Regions from separate parts of the Duganella sp. AC917 genome, predicted to be linked through region 2. Evidence: predicted binding sites of a transcription regulator. Region 2 holds the regulator's gene; each other region holds the start of a gene.

The links. Region 2 encodes FNR, which switches genes on or off when oxygen is low (the NO sensors DNR and NnrR bind a similar motif). Its sites were predicted from a motif close to TTGATNNNNATCAA; they were not measured.
Region 1: the regulator FNR is predicted to act here: its motif matches at 938-951, upstream of ACZ0BA_RS21355 (OmpW/AlkL family protein).
Region 3: the regulator FNR is predicted to act here: its motif matches at 890-903, upstream of ACZ0BA_RS19145 (KamA family radical SAM protein).

Annotation. Positions count from the first base shown of each region.
Region 1 covers NZ_OZ409848.1:4,874,951-4,877,213, forward strand. The annotation lists gene ACZ0BA_RS21345 (xanthine dehydrogenase family protein molybdopterin-binding subunit) at 1-343, opposite strand, end outside; gene ACZ0BA_RS21350 ((2Fe-2S)-binding protein) at 340-843, opposite strand; gene ACZ0BA_RS21355 (OmpW/AlkL family protein) at 1,030-1,656, shown strand; gene ACZ0BA_RS21360 (LysR family transcriptional regulator) at 1,663-2,263, opposite strand, start outside.
Region 2 covers NZ_OZ409848.1:5,195,243-5,197,505, forward strand. The annotation lists gene ACZ0BA_RS22680 (FixH family protein) at 1-503, shown strand, start outside; gene fnr (fumarate/nitrate reduction transcriptional regulator Fnr) at 549-1,307, opposite strand; gene ACZ0BA_RS22690 (alpha/beta fold hydrolase) at 1,537-2,263, shown strand, end outside.
Region 3 covers NZ_OZ409848.1:4,397,980-4,400,242, reverse strand. The annotation lists gene ACZ0BA_RS19155 (methyl-accepting chemotaxis protein) at 1-216, opposite strand, end outside; gene ACZ0BA_RS19150 (cache domain-containing protein) at 264-734, opposite strand; gene ACZ0BA_RS19145 (KamA family radical SAM protein) at 970-2,263, shown strand, end outside.

The DNA.
Region 1 (2,263 bases), 320 kb from region 2:
AGAAGCTGCCCCAGACGCGCTTGCGCGCCAGGTTCTGTCCCGGGGTCGGATATTCGGTGGTGACTTTGCTCCAGTCGGCGTCGAGCTCCTCGGCCACCAGCTGCGCCAGGCCTGTCAGCGTGCCCTGGCCCATTTCGGAGCGGGCGATGCGGATCACAATGGTGTCGTCCGGCTTGACGACCACCCACGCGTTGACCTCCGGCGTGCCCTTAGAGGAGGCCGGCGCACCCTGCGCCACCGCCTCGAACGGAATATGAAACGCCACCACCAGGCTGCCGGCGGCCGCGCCCTTCAAAAAGCCCCGGCGCGAAACGGAGCCTGGCAATACGGTCACGCCGCTCATGCCTTGCCTCCTTCCACATGCTGGATATTGAGGCCGGCGCTTTTCGGATCGCCGCCCTTGACCACCACATGGATCGCCGCGCGCACCCGGTTGTAGGTGCCACATCGACAGATATTGGTCATCGCCATATCGATATCGGCGTCGGTGGCCTTCGGCTTTTCGCGTATCAGCGCGGCGGCGGCCATGATCATGCCGGACTGGCAAAAGCCGCACTGCGGCACGTCCAGCGCCGCCCAGGCTTTCTGGATCGCGTGCGAGCCGTCCTTGGACAGCCCCTCGATGGTGGTGATCTTTTGTTCGGCGGTGACGGTGGACACCGGCCGCACGCAGCTGCGCGTCGGCTCGCCGTCGATATGCACGGTGCAGGCGCCGCACTGCGCCACGCCGCAGCCGTACTTGGTGCCGGTCAGCCCCAGTTGCTCGCGTATGACCCACAACAGCGGCGTGTCTTCCTCCGCCTCGAATTCGCGTACCACGCCGTTGACGTTCAGTTTAGCCATGCACTTCTCCCTGGATTTTGATAGCCGGAATACACCGCTGGTGATACTACACCCACTACATCAACTCTGCAGCATGCATGAAATATTTCCATTCTTGACTTGGATCAAAGTTTTTCGTGCTCCAGATCAATAGACTTTGAAACGTACCGAGTGACCACACAACGACGACATCAAAGAGGAAGTGAAATGAGCAAGACCAGAGCAATCGCAGCAGCAGTACTGGCCACCCTGAGCCTGACGGGTGTAGCAATGGGCAACGCGGTGGCGCAAGAGTCGCCATGGCTGGTGCGCGTGCGCGCCGTGCATCTGGACACGGCCGACAAGTCGGCCCCGATCGGCGGCGTTGGCGCGTCGGACCGCCTCACCGTCAGCGACAAGACCATCCCCGAATTCGACGTCTCCTACTTCTTCACCCCCAATCTGGCGGCGGAGCTGGTGCTGACCTATCCGCAAAAGCACGACGTCTATCTGGACGGGACCAACATCGGCAGCTTCAAGCACCTGCCGCCGTCGCTGCTGGTGCAGTACCACTTCACGCCGGACGCGCCGTTCAAGCCCTACGTCGGCGCCGGCATCAACTACACCACGCTGTCCAAGGTGCGCCTGCTCAACGGCGCGGCCAGCCTGGAACACGACAGCGTGGGGCTGGTGCTGCAGGCCGGCGTCGATTACGCCATCGACAACCAATGGTCGCTCAACTTCGACGTCAAGAAAGCGCAGATCCGCAGCGACGTGATGATCGGCGGCGCCAAGGCCAGCCGCGTCAAGGTCGATCCGTTGATGATCGGCGTGGGTGTCGGCTACCGCTTCTAAGTTAATTTAGACCGCCGAATACCGTGCCGCCATTTTCTGTGCGCGGAACGCTTCCGTCATAAAATCCACGAACGCCCGCGTTTTCGCGGGCATTAATTTTTGGCTGGTGAAGTACAGCGAGATGGCGCCAACGTCGAGATACCAGTCCGGCAGCACGCGTTGCAGCGCGCCGCTTTCCAGATGCGATTCCAGATCGGTCATCACCAGCGTCGCCACGCCCATGCCCATCAAGGCCGCAGCGACGATCGCATCGGGATCGTTGAGGAACACGCGCGGCCGCAGCAGCGCCGACATGCCGTCTCCCGCCCGGTTGCGCATCTCCCACGACTTGGCCCTGCCGCTCTGTGGCGAGCGCATGACGATCGCGTCGAAGTCCGCCAGGTCCGCCGGCGTGACCGGCGGTATGCGTCCCTCCAGGTAAGCCGGCGACGCCACCGCCACGCCATGCGCCGGCATCAGCTCGCGCGCCACCACGCCCGGCGACAACTCGAAGCCGCCGCCGATCGCCGCATCGAAGCCGCCGGCCACCAGATCCACGCGACGGTTTTCCAGATGGATGTCCAGGGTCACCTCCGGATAGCGCGCCACAAACGCCGGCATCAGCGGC
Region 2 (2,263 bases):
CGCAGTCCACGCTGACGCCGTGGTGGAAGCAGCGCTGGCCCTGGCTGCTGATGGCCGGGCCGGCGATCGTCATCGTCGCCGGCAGCTATACCGGCTACCTGGCCTTCACGCGGCAGGACGCGCTGGTGGTGGGCGACTACTACAAGCAGGGCAAGGCCATCAACCAGGACTTGCGGCGCGACCGCGCGGCCAGCGCGCTGGGGTTATCGATGGCGATCGGCTACGACGCCACGCAAGGCATGCTGACCGGCCAGTTGCGCCGAAACAGTGACGACCACGGCAAGACGGAGCGATTGTTCGTGCGGCTGTCGCACGCGACCTTGCCGGCCAAGGACATCCAGGTGGTGGTGCAGCCGGACGAGTTCGGCGCCTTCCAGATCAATCTGCCGATGCTCGAGCGCAGCCGCTGGGTGGTGCTGGTGGAAGGCGAAAAACGCGACTGGCGCCTGGCCGGCGCCTGGAGCTGGCCGGCAGAACGCAGCGTGACGTTGCGTGCCGAATGATTTCCGGCCCGGTGATGGCAGCGAGTTTACGTTGTCATTCCGACGTTAGTGGCAGGTCTGGGTGCCGGCGGTGATGGCCTTGAGCGTCGGCGGGTCGAGCAGTTCGATTTCGCGGTTGCTGACGCGCAGCAAGCCTCCCTTCTTGAACTTCGACAGCAGGCGGCTGATGCTTTCGATCGTCAGACCCAGGTAGTTGCCGATCTCTTCGCGCGACATACGCAGCTGGAAAGTATTGGGCGAGTAACCGCGCGCTTCATACCGCGACGACAGGTTGACCAGGAACGCGGCGAACCGCTGCGTCGCCTGCATATTGCCCAGCAGGAGCATGACGCTTTGCTCGCGCGTGATCTCCTGGCTCATCATGCGGTGGAAATGTCGCAGCAAGGTCGGCATGTCGGCCAGCAGCTGTTGCAGGCTGCCGAATGGAATCTCGCACACCTCGCTGTCCTCCAGCGCCACGGCGGTGCAATGGTGCAGGTCGGTGCTGATGGCGTCCATGCCCAGCAGCTCGCCCGCCATCTGGAATCCGGTGATCTGCTCGGCGCCCTCGCGGTTGACCTGGTAGGTCTTGAAATGCCCGAGCCGGATCGCGTACAGGTTCACGAACGGATCGCCGATGCGGAACAAGGTGCTGCCGCGCGCGACCTTGCGGCGGCGGCCAATGATCTGGTCAAGCCGGTCCATGTCTGCGTTGCCCAGGCCCATTGGTAAACACAGCTGGTGCATGCTGCAGTTGGCGCAGCTCGCCTTGAGGATGTCGATGGTGGCGCCGGGCAGCACCAGGGAGGGGAGGTCTCTGATCATGCGCCAGTGTAGACCATCGGATGCGATATTTTCGCGATGCCGCAGTGGCCCGATCAAGTATTTGCGCATGTGCAACATAGCGGGATGCAAGCAGCCCTTCCCGGGCCACACCAAAATATTTCGACATTTCGCAAAATTTATCTTGCGCGCTATTTGATTGTTCGCTATAGTTCAACTCAAGCAAGTAGCACACTATTTAATCACAAACAACCAACCGAAAGGAACCACCATGAAACGCTCGATCATCGCCTCCGCCCTGCTGGCCTCCACCGTCCTGACCGCCCAAGCCGCCGCGCCGGCCGCCGACACCACCGTGGTGCTGGTGCATGGCGCCTTCGCCGACGGCTCCAGCTGGGAAAAAGTCATCCCGCTGCTGCAAGCCAAGGGCTTGAAGGTGGTGGCTGTGCAAAACCCGCTGACCTCGCTGGCGGACGACGTCGCCGCCGCCCAGCGCGTGATCGACGCGCAAACCGGTAAAGTCGTGCTGGTCGGCCACTCGTGGGGCGGCACCGTGATCACCCAGGCCGGCACCAGCGACAAGGTCAAGGCGCTGGTCTACGTGGCCGCGTTCGCGCCGTCGGAAGGCCAGGCCACCGCCGACCTGGGCAAGGACTACGCCGTGCCACCAGGCATCGCCACCTTGCAGGCCGACGCCGGCGGTTTCCTGTGGCTGCCCGCCGCATCGGTCGCCAGCAACTTCGCCCAAGACGTGTCGCCGGCCACCGCCGCGCTGATCGCCGCCACCCAGGGCCCGATCGCCGCCAAGGCCTTTGCCGACAAAACCACCGTGGCGGCCTGGAAAAACAAGGCGAACTATTACATCGCCGCCTCCGACGACCGCATGATCGATCCGGCCCTGCAGCAAGTGTTCGCCAAGAAGATCAACGCCACTACGATCACGCTGAAGTCGAGCCACGTGCCGATGGTGTCGCAGCCGCAAAAAGTGGCCGATGTGA
Region 3 (2,263 bases), 800 kb from region 2:
CAGCAACTGGTAGATGTGGGCGTGCGCATAGCGCGCCTCGCCGGAGACGTCGGCTGCCGCCTTGAGGCGCTCGGCGCGCACCCGCACCAGGTTCTCCATCGAGGCGTTCTGGCGCACCATGCCGTAGTAGCCGGCGGCGGCGGTGACGATCAGCAGCACCAGCACCAGGCCGGGCGCGAGCAGCAGTTTGGGACCTATACGTAATTTCTTCAACATGATGCTCTCCGGCTCTGCGCGCGAACGGCGGCTGCGGTTAGTGGTGCTTACTTTTTATAGATGCCGGCTTCCAGCACCGCATCGCCAACCCGCAGGATGTAGGTCGTCTTGGGCTCGATCTTGCCGGTGGTCGGATTCTTGTACTGGTAGTCGACCCAGCCGCTGCCTTTCTTGGCGGCCAGTTCGATGATCTCGCGGCGGTATTTTTTGCCGCTGGCGTCGGGCACGTCGGTCAGGTCCTTGCCGACGATGGACGGGTTGATCGGATGCGCCAGCACGATGCCGGTGTTGATGTCGCGCATGTCGACGTACAGCGAGCCTTGCACGTAGTCGGGATCCTTGGCGCTGATCTTTTTCATCATCGCTTCCTTGCCGTTGGCCTTCATGAAGGCGGCGCCTTTTTCGGCCATGGCGATGGCGTCTTTCTCGGTCGGCTCGGCGGCGATGGCGGCGTTGGCGGCGCACAGCGTGAACAGGGCGGTGGCGGCGATGGCGGCCGGGGCGAAGTACGGTTTCATGGCGGTTCCTTGTCAGGTGAGGGGGATTGCTCGGGTAAACTTTACGCCGGCGCCGGTGGCCGGGGTTGCGCTGTCGCAAGGTGTGGCCGCGTGGCAATTGCAACCGTGGTTTTATTGCCGCTTGCGCACAGTCTCTAAATATTTCCAAGCGTCACTTGATTTTGGGCAATTTGAACGGGCCTCGGGCGGCCTAGCATGGAGTTTCCGCCACCTCACAAAGCGATAGGAAACCGTCATGAGCACCCACCTGATTTCTTCCGCGAACCCCAGCGCCGCGCAGGCGCCCAAGTTCAAACCTTTCATCCGCCAGACCATCGCCAATTCGCGCCAGTGGGAGTGGATCCCGCCCGAGTTGCAGGAGGCGGTGCAGGTGGTGTCGCATGTGCTGCCGTTCCGCACTAACGAATATGTGCTCGACCACCTGATCGACTGGAACAACATCCCGGACGATCCGATCTACCGGCTGGTGTTCCCCCACAAGGACATGCTGCAGGCGGACGACTACGCCCAGCTGCGTGAGCTGGTGCTGGGCCACGCCAACCAGCCGGCGATGGCTGAACTGGTGCGCAAGATCCGCATGCGCATGAATCCCCATCCGGCCGGGCAGATGACCCACAACGTGCCGCGCGTGAACGACGCGCCGGTCAAGGGCCTGCAGCACAAGTACAAGGAAACGGTGCTGTTCTTCCCCAGCGCCGGCCAGACCTGCCACGCCTATTGCACCTTCTGCTTCCGCTGGCCGCAGTTCGTCGGCATGGACGACATGAAGTTCGACGCCCGCGAGTCGCACGAGCTGGCGGCCTATCTGAAGCTGCACCCGGAGGTGACCGATGTCTTGATCACCGGCGGCGATCCGCTGATCATGAACACCCGTTCGCTCGAGGCCTATATCGAGCCGCTGCTGGTGCCGGAGCTGGCGCACATCCAGAACATCCGCATCGGCACCAAGTCGGTGGCGTACTGGCCGCAGCGCTTCGTCACCGACCGCGACGCCGACGATCTGCTGCGCCTGTTCGAGCGGGTGGTCGCCAGCGGCAAGAACATGGCCATCATGGGGCACTACAACCACGCGGTCGAGCTGCGCTCGGAAATCGCCCAGCGCGCCGTCAAGCGCATCGTCGGCACCGGCGCGACGTTGCGCATGCAGGGCCCGTTGATCCGCCATATCAACGAAGACCCGAAAAGCTGGGCCGAGTTGTGGCAGACCGGCGTGCGCCTGGGCGCGATTCCCTACTATATGTTCGTCGAGCGCGACACCGGCCCGCGCGAGTATTTCGAGCTGCCGCTGGCGCGCGCGCACGAGATCTTCCAGGAGGCTTACCAGATGGTGTCGGGCCTGGCGCGCACCGTGCGCGGACCGTCGATGAGCGCCTTCCCCGGCAAGGTGGTGATCGACGGCGTTGCCAGCATCGGCGGCGAGAAGGTGTTCGCGCTGCAGTTCCTGCAGGCCCGCAATCCGAACTGGGTGCGCCGGCCGTTCTACGCCAAGTACGACCCGAACGCGACCTGGATGGATCATCTGAAGCCGG